DNA from 2 places in the Streptomyces sp. NPDC093018 genome. Region 2 is predicted to be linked to the other one. Evidence: riboswitches for the same ligand, from Rfam matches in the RefSeq annotation. Region 2 holds a riboswitch; the other holds the start of a gene.
What was found. Region 2 has a riboswitch for cobalamin ahead of metE (5-methyltetrahydropteroyltriglutamate--homocysteine S-methyltransferase). Riboswitches for the same ligand answer to the same signal wherever they lie in the genome.
Positions count from the first base shown of each region.

Region 1: it holds a riboswitch for cobalamin, as region 2 does, so the genes downstream of both, AB0N90_RS04735 (ribonucleoside-diphosphate reductase subunit alpha) here and metE (5-methyltetrahydropteroyltriglutamate--homocysteine S-methyltransferase) in region 2, are expected to answer to the same signal.

Region 1 is NZ_JBFBFF010000002.1:188,130-195,600, reverse strand. Features, by position in the region: gene mctP (monocarboxylate uptake permease MctP) at 1-1,487, shown strand, start outside; cobalamin riboswitch at 1,613-1,748, shown strand; gene AB0N90_RS04735 (ribonucleoside-diphosphate reductase subunit alpha) at 1,871-4,228, shown strand; gene AB0N90_RS04730 (ribonucleotide-diphosphate reductase subunit beta) at 4,228-5,241, shown strand; gene AB0N90_RS04725 (hypothetical protein) at 5,154-5,396, opposite strand; gene AB0N90_RS04720 (helix-turn-helix domain-containing protein) at 5,489-6,451, shown strand; gene AB0N90_RS04715 (cytochrome P450) at 6,499-7,471, opposite strand, start outside.
Region 2 is NZ_JBFBFF010000018.1:96,830-104,300, forward strand. Features, by position in the region: gene AB0N90_RS31025 (hypothetical protein) at 1-87, opposite strand, end outside; gene metE (5-methyltetrahydropteroyltriglutamate--homocysteine S-methyltransferase) at 174-2,492, opposite strand; cobalamin riboswitch at 2,661-2,855, opposite strand; gene AB0N90_RS31035 (GNAT family N-acetyltransferase) at 2,937-3,446, opposite strand; gene AB0N90_RS31040 (3-hydroxybutyryl-CoA dehydrogenase) at 3,599-4,468, opposite strand; gene aceB (malate synthase A) at 4,465-6,048, opposite strand; gene aceA (isocitrate lyase) at 6,091-7,377, opposite strand.

The sequences.
Region 1 (7,471 bases), on a different contig from region 2:
CGTTCGGCACCTGGATCACATGGTTCCTGCTCGGCGGCGACCTGTACACGGCCTACACCTTCGTGGCCGTACCGGCGGCGATCTACGCGGCGGGCGCGTCCGGCTTCTTCGCGGTGCCGTACACGATCCTGGTCTACCCGCTGATCTTCACCTTCCTGCCGCGGCTGTGGTCGGTCTCGCACCGGCACGGCTACGTCACCACCTCCGACTTCGTGCGCGGCCGGTTCGGCTCGAAGGGCCTGTCGCTCGCGGTCGCGGTGACCGGCATCCTGGCGACGATGCCGTACATCGCGCTCCAGCTCGTCGGCATCCAGGCGGTGCTGGACGTGATGGGCGTCGGCGGCGGCGAGAACACCAACGGGTTCGTGAAGGACCTGCCGCTGCTGATCGCGTTCGCGGTGCTGGCGGCGTACACGTACTCCTCGGGGCTGCGGGCGCCCGCGCTGATCGCGTTCGTCAAGGACGGCCTGATCTACCTCGTCATCCTGGTGGCGATCATCTACATCCCGATCAAGCTGGGCGGGTTCGACGACATCTTCGCCAAGGCGGCCCACGCGTTCAGCCAGGTCAATCCGGCCACCGGCAAACCACGCGGGGCGCTCGCGCCGGCGCCCGCCGGGCAGTGGACGTACGCCACGCTGGCGCTCGGTTCCGCGCTCGCGCTGTTCATGTACCCGCACTCGATCACCGCAACGCTCTCCTCCAAGAGCCGTAACGTGATCCGGCGCAACACCACGATCCTGCCGCTGTACTCCCTGATGCTGGGCCTGCTGGCGCTGCTGGGCTTCATGGCGATCGCGGCCGGGGTGAAGGTCACCAACGGGCAGCTGGCGATCCCGCAGCTGTTCGAGGACATGTTCCCGGACTGGTTCACCGGTGTGGCGTTCGCGGCGATCGGCATCGGCGCGCTGGTGCCGGCGGCGATCATGTCGATCGCGGCGGCGAACCTGTTCACGCGCAACATCTACAAGGACTTCATCAAGCCGGACGCCACGCCGAAGCAGGAGGCGCAGGTCTCCAAGTTCGTGTCGCTGCTGGTGAAGGTCGGCGCGCTGATCTTCGTACTGGGCATGGACAAGACGGTCGCCATCAACTTCCAGCTGCTCGGCGGCATCTGGATCCTGCAGACCTTCCCGGCCCTGGTCGGCGGTCTGTTCACCCGCTGGTTCCACCGCTGGGCGCTGCTCGCGGGCTGGGCGGTCGGCATGGTCTACGGCACCCTCGCCGCGTACGGTGTCGCCTCTCCGACCCAGAAGCACTTCGGCGGCTCCGCCGACGACATCCCGGGCATCGGCCAGATCGGCTACATCGGCATGACGGCCTTCGTCCTCAACGTCCTCGTCACGGTCGTCCTGACCGTCGTCCTGAAGGCCGTGAAGGCCCCCGAGGGCGTCGACGAGACCCGTCCCGAGGACTACACGGCGGACGCGGGCGACCCGGGCGTGGCGGTCGAACTGCCGCCGGCCACGGCGGGCAGCACGCACTAGCGAGGCGCCCGGGGGACCCGGGCGACCAGGGACGGGCCGTCGGCGCCAAGGCGTCGGCGGCCCGTTTCGCATACCCCCCGTAGACACAAGGTGACACAACATCTGGGGGTGGCATGACGACCCGGCACTAGATGTATGCTCATGGTCGCTGTCGTCGCAGGGGAATCCGGTGCGAATCCGGAACTGTCCCGCAACGGTGTACTTGTGCGTATCCGCGCACGGGGATCAGTCCGAGGACCTGCCGGCAGCGCACCCGGCCCACCGGTTCGGGTGCTCTGAGACGTCCGGGCCTCGCGGAGTGGGCCGGTGGACGCGACGCCCTGTGCGCTCGTGACTGCCCCTGCCCTCCGCCAGGCCCCGTGCCGAGCGAGGGAGAGCCCCACGTGACCATCGCGCCAGCCGAACCGGCTTCAGCCCAGGGCCTGGAGAACGACGGTCCCGGTACCGCGCTGCTGCGGACCCTGACCGAGCTGACCGGGGACCTCCCCGACGCCGATCCGGGCCGGGTCGCCGCCGCCGCGCTGCGCGGCCGCTCCGCCCGCGCCGACGAGACGGAGCTGCGCGAGCTCGCCACCGAGGCCGCGGCCGGACTGATCTCCGAGGACCCCGCGTACTCCCGGCTCGCCGCCCGGCTGCTGACCATCTCCATCCGCGCCGAGGCCGCCTCGCAGGGCGTGACGTCCTTCACCGAGTCGGTCGCCGTCGGACACCGCGAGGGGCTCATCGCCGACCGGACGGCCGAGTTCACCCGGATCCACGCCGCCCGGCTCGACGACCTGATCGACCGCGCCGCCGACGACCGCTTCGGCTACTTCGGCCTGCGCACCCTGCACAGCCGCTATCTGCTGCGCCACCCGATCACCCGTCAGGTCATCGAGACGCCCCAGCACTTCATGCTGCGGGTCGCCGCCGGCCTCGCCGAGGACGACTCGGCCCGCTCCGTGGACGAGGTCGCCGCGCTCTACGGCCTGATGAGCAGGCTCGACTACCTGCCCTCCTCCCCCACCCTGTTCAACTCCGGCACCCGGCACCCCCAGATGTCGTCCTGCTACCTCCTCGACTCCCCGCTGGACGAGCTGGACTCCATCTACGACCGCTACCACCAGGTCGCCCGGCTCTCCAAGCACGCCGGCGGCATCGGTCTGTCGTACTCCCGTATCCGCGCCCGCGGTTCGCTGATCCGCGGTACGAACGGGCACTCCAACGGCATCGTGCCGTTCCTGAAGACGCTGGACGCCTCGGTGGCCGCGGTGAACCAGGGCGGCCGGCGCAAGGGCGCGGCCGCGGTGTACCTGGAGACCTGGCACTCCGACCTGGAGGAGTTCCTGGAGCTGCGGGACAACACCGGTGAGGACGCCCGCCGTACGCACAATCTGAACCTCGCGCACTGGGTGCCGGACGAGTTCATGCGCCGGGTCAACGCCGACGGGCAGTGGTCGCTGTTCTCCCCGGCGGACGTGCCCGAGCTGGTGGACCTGTACGGCGCGGAGTTCGACGCCGCCTACCGCGAGGCGGAGCGCAAGGGCCTCGCGAAGAAGACCATGCCGGCCCGTGAGCTGTACGGCCGCATGATGCGCACCCTCGCGCAGACCGGTCAGGGCTGGATGACGTTCAAGGACGCCGCCAACCGCACCGCCAACCAGACCGCCGAGCCGGGCCAGGTCATCCACTCCTCCAACCTCTGCACGGAGATCCTGGAGGTCACCAACGACGGCGAGACGGCGGTCTGCAACCTGGGCTCCGTCAACCTCGGCGCCTTCGTGGTCGACGGGGACATCGACTGGGCGCGCCTGGACGAGACCGTGCGCACGGCCGTCACCTTCCTCGACCGCGTCGTGGACATCAACTTCTACCCGACCGAGCAGGCGGGCCGCTCCAACGCCAGGTGGCGCCCGGTGGGCCTCGGCGCGATGGGCCTCCAGGACGTCTTCTTCCAGCTGCGGCTGCCCTTCGACTCCCCCGAGGCGAAGGCGCTGTCCACCAAGATCGCCGAGCGGATCATGCTCGCCGCGTACGAGGCCTCCGCCGACCTCGCCGAGCGCAGCGGCCCGCTGCCGGCCTGGGAGCAGACCCGTACCGCGCGCGGGGTGCTGCACCCCGACCACTACGACGTCGAGGAGACCTGGCCCGAGCGCTGGGCGGCGCTGCGGACCCGGATCGCGAAGGTCGGCCTGCGCAACTCGCTGCTGCTGGCGATCGCGCCGACGGCCACCATCGCCTCCATCGCGGGCGTCTACGAGTGCATCGAGCCGCAGGTGTCCAACCTGTTCAAGCGCGAGACGCTGTCCGGTGAGTTCCTCCAGGTCAACTCGTACCTGGTGCGGGACCTGAAGAACCTGGGCGTGTGGGACGCGCGCACCCGGGAGGCGCTGCGCGAGGCCAATGGCTCGGTGCAGGGCTTCGCGTGGATCCCCGAGGAGGTGCGGGCGCTGTACCGCACGGCGTGGGAGATCCCGCAGCGCGGTCTGATCGACATGGCGGCGGCGCGCACCCCGTTCCTCGACCAGGCGCAGTCCCTGAACCTGTTCATGGAGACGCCGACGATCGGCAAGCTCTCCTCGATGTACGCGTACGCCTGGAAGTCCGGGCTGAAGACGACGTACTACCTGCGCTCGCGCCCGGCGACCCGCATCGCCCGTGCCGCCCAGGCGCAGAAGACCATCCCCGTCCAGCAGGTCGCCGACCCCGACGCCGTCGCCTGCTCCCTGGAAAACCCCGAGTCCTGCGAGGCCTGCCAGTAATGTCCACCCGTAACCAGAATCTGCTCGACCCGGGCTTCGAACTGACTCTGCGTCCGATGCGCTACCCGGACTTCTACGAGCGCTACCGGGACGCCATCAAGAACACCTGGACCGTGGAGGAGGTCGACCTCCACTCGGACGTCGCCGACCTCGCGAAGCTGAGCCCGGCCGAGCAGCATCTGATCGGCCGCCTGGTCGCGTTCTTCGCGACGGGTGACTCGATCGTCGCCAACAACCTGGTGCTGACGCTGTACAAGCACATCAACTCCCCCGAGGCGCGGCTCTACCTGAGCCGTCAGCTGTTCGAGGAGGCGGTGCACGTCCAGTTCTATCTGACGCTGCTGGACACCTATCTGCCCGACCCGGAGGACCGCGCGGCGGCGTTCGCGGCGGTCGAGAACATCCCCTCGATCCGTGAGAAGGCCGAGTTCTGCTTCAAGTGGATCGACTCGGTGGACAAGATCGACCGACTGGAGACGCAGTCGGAGCGCCGCCGCTTCCTGCTGAACCTGATCTGCTTCGCCGCGTGCATCGAGGGCCTGTTCTTCTACGGCGCCTTCGCGTACGTCTACTGGTTCCGCAGCCGGGGTCTGCTGCACGGCCTGGCCACCGGCACCAACTGGGTGTTCCGCGACGAGACGATGCACATGTCCTTCGCCTTCGACGTGGTCGACACCGTCCGCAAGGAGGAGCCGGAGCTGTTCGACGACCAGCTCCAGCAGGAGGTCACCGACATGCTGCGGGAGGCCGTCGAGGCCGAGCTGCAGTTCGCGCGCGACCTGTGCGGTGACGGCCTCCCGGGCATGAACACCGACTCCATGCGGCAGTACCTGGAGTGCGTGGCCGACCAGCGTCTGACTCGGCTGGGCTTCGCGCCGGTCTACGGCTCGGAGAACCCCTTCTCCTTCATGGAGCTCCAGGGTGTTCAGGAGCTGACCAACTTCTTCGAGCGCCGCCCGTCGGCGTACCAGGTGGCGGTGGAGGGCACCGTCGACCTGGACGAGGACTTCTGAGCCTCCTTCTCCCCATGGGCCTCCTGGGCCTTCCTGATCTGCCGGTCGATGCGCCGCTCGCGCAGGATGCCGAGCACGGAGGGAAGGACCAGGAGGACGAGGATCCCGAGGGTCGCGGTCATTCCGATCAGGCCTTGGATCTGGTTTCCAGTCATGCCACTACTGTCCTGCCGGACACTGCTGACCGGGAGTGGCAGGACTGCCGGGCACCCTCGAATTACTGCCAGCCCTGAGGCACACTGGGGGCATGCTCAAGAACGTGGCCGCCGTGCTGCTGAACGGAGTGCACCCCTTCGAGCTGGGCGTCGTCTGCGAGGTGTTCGGCATCGACCGCAGCGACGAGGGGCTGCCGGTGTACGACTTCGCCGTGGTCTCGGCCGAGGGGCCCGACCTCGGCACCCACTGCGGGTTCACCGTGTCCACGCCGCACGGCCTGGAGCGGCTGGAAGCGGCCGATCTGATCGCCGTACCGGCCGGTGAGAGCTATGCGGACCGGGACTATCCGCCCGAGCTGCTCGCGGCGCTGCGCCGGGCCGTGGAGCGGGGCACCCGGGTGCTCAGCGTCTGCTCCGGGGTGTTCGTGCTGGCCGCCGCGGGGCTGCTGGACGGGCGCCGGTGCGCGGTGCACTGGCACCATGCCGAGCAGCTGGCCCGGCGCTATCCGCGGCTCGCCGTCGAGCAGGACGTGCTCTATGTGGACGAGGACCCGGTGATCACCTCCGCGGGCACCGCGGCCGGCATCGACGCCTGTCTGCATCTGGTGCGCAAGGAGCAGGGCCCCGAGGTCGCCAACAAGATCGCCCGCCGGATGGTGGTGCCCCCGCACCGGGACGGCGGCCAGGCCCAGTACATCGAACGGCCGCTGCCCAAGACCCCGTGCGACACCGTCGGCGAGGTGCTGGTGTGGATGGAGGAGCACCTCGATCTGGAGGTGACCGTCGAACAGCTCGCCGCCCGCGCCCATATGGCGCCGCGCACCTTCGCCCGCCGCTTCCAGCAGGAGACGGGGACCACGCCGTACCGCTGGATCCTGCGTCAACGGGTGCTGCGCGCCCAGGAGTTGCTGGAGGGCACCGACGAGACGGTGGACGCGATCGCCGCGCGCACCGGGTTCGGTACGGCGGCCGCGCTGCGCCACCAGTTCGTGCGGGCGCTCGGTACCACCCCGAACGCCTACCGGCGCGCGTTCCGGGGCCCGCAGGCCGCCTGAACACGCGCCGGTGGCGGCACGTCCCTCCCGGCGTCACCCGGGGTGTCTCACCAGGGCAGCGGCCGCAGCCGCAGATTGTCCGGGCGCAGCGTGATGCCCACCCGGACGGAGTCGTCGCTGTCGTCGGCCGGTTCGAAGCGGTACTTCGCCGTGATCGCCGCGGTGATCAGGCTCAGCTGGGCCATGGAGAAGTGGTCGCTGGGGCACTTGCGGTTGCCGACGCTGAAGGGGCTCATGGCGTACTTCGGCACCTCCTTGGCCCGCTCCGGAAGCCAGCGGTCCGGGTCGAAGTCGAGGTGGCGGTCGTACGAGCGGGCGTCGCGCTGAATGGCGTACGGGCTGTAGATGATGTCGGCCCCGGCCGGAATGCGATACTCCCCCAGCGCGGTGTCGGTGGTCGCCCGGCGCGTCAGAATCCATACGGCGGGGCGCAGCCGGATGGCCTCCAGGATCACATTGTTGGTGTGCCTGAGGGAGCGGACGTGCTCGAATCCGACCGGCTGGCCTCCGGTCACGGATTCGACCTCGGCGCGCACCTTCTCGGCATGCTCCGGGTGTTCCGCCAGCGCCTGGAGCAGCCACATGATCGTGGAAGCGATCGTTTCGGCGCCGGGGGTGATTATCGCGACGACCTGGTCGTGGATCTCCTGTTCCCCGATGGGCTCCCCATTGTCGTCCTTCGCCTCCAGCAATGCCGTCAGCAAATCGTCCGGCTTTTGACCAGATGCCCTCCGCTCGGCGACGATCTCGTCCACGAGCAGATGCAAATCGGCCAATGCGCGGTTGAATTCGCGGTTGGCCGGAAACGGCAGCTTGTACAGGGGCCCCAGCGGCACCACCATCCTGCGGTACATACCGCGGAAGACGGTGGCGAGGTCGGTGCTCAGCCGCTCGGCGCGCTCGTCCATGAAGTCGCCGCGCAGCAGGCAGCGGGCGGCCATCCGCACCGCCACCCGGAAGGACTCCGAGGTGCAGTCGATGGGGGTGCCGGGGCGCCAGCGCTCGGCCAGCGCGTGCGCC
Region 2 (7,471 bases):
CATCGCGAGCAGGCTCTCCAGGTCCTTCGCGGGCACGGCGACCAGGGGCCGCCCGTCCACCACGACGTCCTGCGGTTCGTGTCTCACCGTCGGGCCCCCTCCTGCTCCTGCGGTGGCTGTGCTGCCGGGCGGGGCCGGGACGCGTGCGCCCCGGCCCCGCCGCCGGGTGTGGATCAGGCCCCGGCCAGCTCCTCGCGGACGGTGCGCGCGGCCGCGACCAGGTTCTCCAGGGACGCGCGGGTCTCCGGCCAGCCGCGGGTCTTCAGTCCGCAGTCCGGGTTGACCCACAGCCGCTCCGCCGGGATCGCCCCGAGCCCGGTGCGCAGCAGCCCGGCCGCCTCCTCGGCGCTCGGGACGCGCGGGGAGTGGATGTCGTAGACACCGGGACCGGCCTCGCGCGGATAGCCGTGGTCGGCCAGTTCGCGGGCGACCTGCATATGGGAGCGGGCCGCCTCCAGGCTGATCACATCGGCGTCGAGATCGTCGATGGCCCGCACGATGTCACCGAACTCGGCGTAGCACATGTGCGTGTGGATCTGGGTGTCCGGGCGCACCCCGCAGGTGCTCAGCCGGAACGCCTCGGTCGCCCAGTCCAGATACCCGGGCCGGTCGGCGGCGCGCAGCGGCAGCGTCTCGCGCAGCGCGGGCTCGTCCACCTGGATCACCGAAGTCCCCGCCAGCTCAAGGTCATTGACCTCGTCCCGCAGCGCGAGCGCCACCTGCCGCGCGGTGTCCCCGAGCGGCTGGTCGTCGCGGACGAAGGACCAGGCGAGCATGGTGACCGGACCGGTGAGCATGCCCTTGACCGGGCGGTCGGTGAGCGACTGGGCGTACGACGTCCAGCGCACCGTCATCGGCTCGGGACGGGAGATGTCGCCGGCCAGGATCGGCGGCCGCACATACCGGGTGCCGTACGACTGGACCCAGCCGTGCTGGGTGGCGAGGTAGCCGGTGAGCTGCTCGGCGAAGTACTGCACCATGTCGTTGCGTTCGGCCTCGCCGTGCACCAGGACGTCGAGACCGGCCTTCTCCTGGAAGCCGATCACCTCCCGGATCTCGGCCTTGATGCGCTCCTCGTACCCGGCGGTGTCGATCCGGCCCGCCCGCAAGTCGGCGCGTGCGGTGCGCAGTTCACCGGTCTGCGGGAACGATCCGATCGTCGTCGTGGGCAGCAGGGGCAGCCCGAGCCGGGCGCGCTGCGCGGCGGTGCGCTCGGGGTACGGCTGGGAGCGGCGGGCGTCGGCCCCGGTGACGGCGGCGGCGCGGGCGCGCACGGCCGGGTCGTGGGTGAGGGCGGAGCCGGCCCGGGAGGCGAGGTCGGCCCGGTTCGCGGACAGCTCCGCGGCGATGGCGTCCGTGCCGAGGGTGAGGCCCTTGGCGAGCGTGGCGATCTCCGCCGTCTTCTGCTCGGCGAAGGCGAGCCAGCGCAGGATCCCCGGGTCGATGTCGCGCTCGGCGGCCGCGTCCAGGGGCACGTGCAGCAGGGAGCAGGAGGCCGAGACGTCCACCCGGTCGGCCAGGCCCAGCAGGGTGCCGAGGGTGGCCAGGGACTTCTCCAGGTCGTTGACCCAGATGTTGCGGCCGTTGACGACGCCCGCGACCAGCCGCTTGCCGGGCAGCCCGCCGACGGCGGCCAGCGCGTCCAGGTTCCGGGCGGCGGCCTCGGTGAAGTCCAGGGCCAGGCCCTCCACCGGCGCCTTCGCGAGCACCGGCAGGGCCTCGCCGAGCCGGTCGAAGTAGGACGCGACCAGCAGCTTCGGGCGGTCGGTGCGGGCGCCGAGGTCCCGGTAGGCGCGCTCGGCGGCGTTCAGCTCGGCCGGGGTGCGGTCCTGGACCAGAGCGGGCTCGTCGAGCTGCACCCAGTCGGCGCCGGCCGCCCGCAGATCGGCGAGGATCTCGGCGTACACCGGCAGCAGCCGGTCCAGCAGGGTCAGCGGCTCGAAGTCCGCGGGCACGCCGGGCGCGGGCTTGGCCAGCAGCAGATAGGTCACCGGGCCCACCAGCACCGGGCGGGCGCTCAGCCCGAGGGCGAGGGCTTCGGTCAGCTCCGCGACCTGCTTGGCCGAGTCGGCCGTGAACACCGTGTCCGGGCCCAACTCGGGCACCAGATAGTGGTAGTTGGTGTCGAACCACTTGGTCATCTCCAGCGGCGCCACCTCCTGGGTGCCGCGGGCCATCGCGAAGTAGCCGTCCAGCTGATCGGCGGCGACGGCCGCCCGGTGCCGGTCGGGGATCGCGCCGACCATGACGGTGGTGTCCAGGACATGGTCGTAGTACGAGAAGTCGCCGGTCGGCACCTCGTGCAGGCCGGCCGCGGCGAGCCGGCGCCAGGTGGCGCTTCGCAACTCGGAGGCGGTGGCGCGCAGCTCGGTGGCGGTGACGCGGCCCTTCCAGTAGCCCTCGACCGCCTTCTTCAGTTCCCGGTTCGCCCCCTGGCGGGGGTAGCCGTACACGGTGGCCCGTGCCGCCGCGGCTGCGGACTTCGTGGTCACGGAGATCTCCTTCGCGAGATGAATCCCTGAGATCCCGGGGACGGGACGAGAGCGCGAAGGGTGACGGACCGTACGGCAGCGGCCCACGGCCGTCCGTTCGGTTCTGTGTCGCCGACCCGCCCTCGAGGTCACCGGGATGTCCGCGCACGGGACGTCCCGCGCACGGGCAGTTGGCAGGTCTTCGGACTCGCGGGCCCGTCCTCGTCGTCCGAGGACACCTACTGGCCGTCGCTTCCCAGATCCGTCTCACCGGGTCCAGTGCGTATGACGGCGGTCGTTCCCGCTCACCGCTGCGGGGCAGTCCCGGATTCCCACCGGGTTCCCTCTTGCGACGCTCCCGCCTGGCGGACGGGGCGAACCAGCTGCACGGGCCAGCCTACGGGCCGAAGGGCTCGTGTGGTGGATCAGGTCCAGCATTCGGATGGCGCGCCGAGACGGACGGCCTCAGACCAGATCGCGGCCCGGCTCGATGACCCAGTGATTGCTGCGCAGCGCCCGTCCGGCGAACTCCATGTCGATCTCCGCGAGGAACCGGAAGTCGAGGGAGCGGCAGATCCCGTTGGACGCCGCGTTCCCGGTCGCCGGGAAGGCATGCACCGGGCCCCAGCGGTCCTGGTCGCGGGCCTGCTCCAGGAGGGCCCGGACGGCCTGTTTGCCGAGTCCGCGTCCCTGGAACCCGGGCAGCACCATCCAGCCGATCTCGGAGACCGGGCCATCGGCGCTCTCATGGCTCCACAGGGTCACCGTGCCGGCCACCACGTCGGGCCGCGCCGGATCGGGCACGATCATCTTCAGCCAGGCGCGGTCCGCCGCGGCCTCCTCGGCGTCCCGGCGCACCTTGTCCGCCATCCCCTCCCGGGGCAGCGGCCCACCCAGGTCCGCCATCATGCGGGGATCGCACTGCATCCGCACATAGGCGTCCACGTCGTCCGGTGTGACATCGCGCAACTGCACCTGTTCCTCCAGGGGTTCGCCCGCGATGCTGCCACACGCAGAGGGCGGGAAGCGCCGCACACGCGCTTCCCGCCCTTCCCTCCGCGCGGCCGGTCCGGACCCTCGGCCGGTGACCGCGGACCGGGCCCCTCAGCCCGGCCGGACCAGGTTCCTCAGCCCTGGTCGTACACGTGGAACCCCCGGCCGCTCTTGCGGCCCAGCAGCCCCGCCTCGACCATTCGCCGCAGCAGCGGGGGCGGGGCGTACAGGGGTTCGCGGAACTCGTCGTGCAGCGACTCGGCGATCGCGGCGACGGTGTCGAGACCGATCAGGTCGGCGAGCCGCAGCGGCCCCATCGGATGGGCGCAGCCCAGCTCCATGCCGTTGTCGATGTCCGCGGCCGAGGCGAATCCGGACTCCGCCATCCGGATCGCGGCCAGCAGATACGGCACCAGCAGCGCGTTGACCACGAAACCGGCCCGGTCCTTCGCGTGCACGACGGTCTTGCCGAGCACCTCGGTGGCGAAGGTCTCCACCTCGGCCACGGTCCGGGCCGAGGTGTGCAGCGAGGCGACGACCTCCACCAGCGGCAGCACCGGTACCGGGTTGAAGAAGTGCAGTCCGACGACTCGGTCCGCCCGCGAGGTGGCCATGCCGAGCCGCATCACGGGCAGCGAGGAGGTGTTGGTGGCCAGCACCGCCGCCGGATCCGCCACGATCTTGTCGAGCGCGGCGAACACCTCGGTCTTGGCGTCCGCGTTCTCGGTCACGGCCTCGATCACGAGCTGCCGGTCGGCCAACGCGTCCAGATCGCCGCTGAAGACGATGCGTGCGAGGGCATCCCGCGCCTCGACCTCGGCCAACTTGCCCCGCCGTACGGCCTGTTCGAGCGAGTCGGCGACCCGGTCCCGGGCCGCGCGGGCGGCCACCGCGTCCGCCTCGCAGACCACGGTGTCAAGGCCGGCCCGCGCGCACACCTCGGCGATGCCCGCGCCCATCCGGCCGCCGCCGACCACTCCGACGCGTGCGAAGCGCCCGCTCATGACGCCCGCCGCACGAGATGCCGGGTGTAGGCCTCCGGCGTGAAGAACAGCGGCAACTCGCCCTGGAGAGCGGTGCGTTCGAACAGCGCGCGGACCTCCTCCACCGGCGCCCACGGATACTCCGCGCCGAGCGCCGCCGTCTCCTCCGCAAGCAGCTCCGCCACCGTCTCCCGTTCGATCACCCGGTGCCGTAGCCACTGCCAGATCTGCACCCGGGCGATCTCCGCCGTGGCCGCGTCCTCCATGAGGCCGTCCAGGGCGACGGCACCCCGGCCGTCCAGCCAGGCGGCGAAGTAGCGCAGCGCGACCCGGAGGTTGGTGCGCACCCCCTCCGCCGTGGGCGGTCCCGCGATCCGCCGCACCGACAGCAGCTCGGCCGCGGTGACCGCCACGTCCTCACGCAGCCGGTCCAGCTGGTGCGGCCGCTCGCCCAGCACGCCGTCGAACACCTCCCGGCACACCGGGACCAGACCCGGATGCGCCACCCAGGAGCCGTCGAAGCCGTCCTCCGCCTCACGCTCCTTGTCCAGCCGCACCGTCGCCAACGCGGCCTCACGGGCGGCCGGTTCGGCACCCGGCACCTGCGCCGCCATGCCGCCGATGGCATGCGCGCCCCGCTTGTGGCAGGTGCGCACGAGGAGTTCGGTGTACGCCCGCATGAACGGGGCCGTCATGGTGACCTTCGCCCGGTCCGGGAGCAGGAAGTCGGTGCGGTGGCCGAAGGTCTTGATGACGCTGAACAGATAGTCCCAGCGGCCCGCGTTGAGACCCGAGCTGTGCTCGCGCAGCTCGTAGAGGATCTCCTCCATCTCGAACGCGGCCGTGATCGTCTCGATGAGCACAGTGGCGCGGACGGTGCCCCGGGGGATGCCGAGCAGTTCCTGGGCGAGCAGGAAGACATCGTTCCACAGCCGTGCCTCGTACCGGTTCTCCAGCTTGGGGAGGTAGAAGTACGGGCCGTACCCGGCGTCGATCTGCCGCTGGGCGCAGTGGAAGAAGTAGAGACCGAAGTCCACCAGCGCCGCGGGCACCGGCCGGCCGTCGTACTCCAGGTGCTCCTCCTCCAGGTGCCAGCCGCGCGGCCGTACGACGATCGTGGCGAGGTGCTCGCCCAGCCGGTACTCCCGGCCGTCCGCGGCGGTGAAGTCGATCCGCCGCTCGATCGCGTCCAGCAGGCTCAGCTGGCCGCCGATGACATTGCCCCAGGTGGGCGCGGTGGCGTCCTCGAGGTCGGCCATCCACACCTGGGCCCCGGAGTTGAGCGCGTTCACCGCCATGCGGCGCTCCGGCGGCCCGGTGATCTCCACGCGGCGGTCGGTGAGGCCGGGCGCGGGCGGCGCGACCCGCCAGCCGGGGTCGGCGCGCACGGCGGAGGTGACCATCGGGAAGTCGAGCGGGGTACCGGCGGCCAGCCGCAGGGCCTGCCGGCGCCGCTCCTTCATCAGCTCCTGGCGGCGCTCGCCGAACGCGGCCGCGAGGGCGCCGACGAAGTCCAGGGCGGCGGGCGTGAGGATCTCGTCGTGCCGCTCGCCCTCGGGGGCGAGCACGCGGACCCGGTGGGTCAGTGCACTGGTGGTCATCGGTGTCTCCTGGAGGAGGTGCGAGGAGGTGTGCGGGTCGGCCTAGTGGAACTGCTCGGCCTCCGTCGACCCGGCCAGTGCGGTGGTGGAGGAGGCGGGGTTGACGGCGGTGGAGACCAGGTCGAAGTAGCCGGTGCCGACCTCGCGCTGGTGCTTGACGGCGGTGAAGCCCTGCGCCTGGGCGGCGAACTCCCGCTCCTGGAGGTCGACATAGGCGGTCATGCCGTGCTCGGCGTAGCCGCGGGCCAGGTCGAACATGCCGTGGTTGAGGGAGTGGAACCCGGCCAGGGTGATGAACTGGAACCGGTAGCCCATCGCGCCCAGCTCCCGCTGGAACTTGGCGATCTGGTCGTCGTCCAGCGCGGCCTTCCAGTTGAAGGACGGCGAGCAGTTGTAGGCGAGCATCTGGTCCGGGTAGCGGGCGTGGATCGCCTCGGCGAACTCACGGGCCTGCGCGAGGTCGGGGGTGCCGGTCTCCACCCAGAGCAGATCGGCGTACGGCGCGTACGCCAGACCGCGGGCGATCACCGGCGCCATCCCGGGCCGCACCCGGTAGAAGCCCTCCGCCGTGCGCTCGCCCGTGACGAACTCGGCGTCCCGCTCGTCCACATCGGTGGTGAGCAGATTGGCGGCGAGCGCGTCGGTGCGGGCGACGATGATGCTCGGCACATCGGCGATGTCGGCGGCCAGACGCGCCGCGTTCAGGGTGCGGATGTGCTGCGAGGTCGGCACCAGGACCTTGCCGCCGAGGTGGCCGCACTTCTTCTCCGAGGCGAGCTGGTCCTCGTAGTGGATGCCGGCCGCGCCCGCCGCGATCATGGCCTTGGTCAGCTCGAAGGCGTTGAGCGGCCCGCCGAAGCCGGCCTCGGCGTCGGCGACGATCGGCGCGAGCCAGTCCGTGGTGTCCCCGGCGTCCTCGGCGGTGGCGATCTGGTCGGCGCGCAGCAGCGCGTTGTTGATCCGACGCACCACCTGGGGAACGGAGTTGGCCGGGTACAGGCTCTGGTCCGGGTAGGTGTGCCCGGCCTGGTTGGCGTCGGCGGCGACCTGCCAGCCGGACAGGTAGATGGCCTGGAGACCGGCCTTGACCTGCTGGACCGCCTGCCCGCCGGTGAGCGCGCCGAGGGCGTGGATGTAGTCCTGCTCGTGCAGCTGCCGCCACAGCCGCTCGGCGCCGCGCCGGGCCAGGGTGTGCTCCTCGCGGACGCTGCCGGACAGCCGGATCACGTCCTCGGCGCTGTAGGTGCGCTCGACGCCCTGCCAGCGGGGGTCGGTGGCCCAGCGCCGCGCGAGCTCCTCGGCCGCCTGCGTCCTCGTCGCCTCTGCCATGACTGTCTCCTCGGTCTGTACTGGCTGCCAACATCCCCGCTCGGGTGAACAGGTGTGGCACTACGTGTCGAAAAGTTGAGGTACGGCCCGCCGG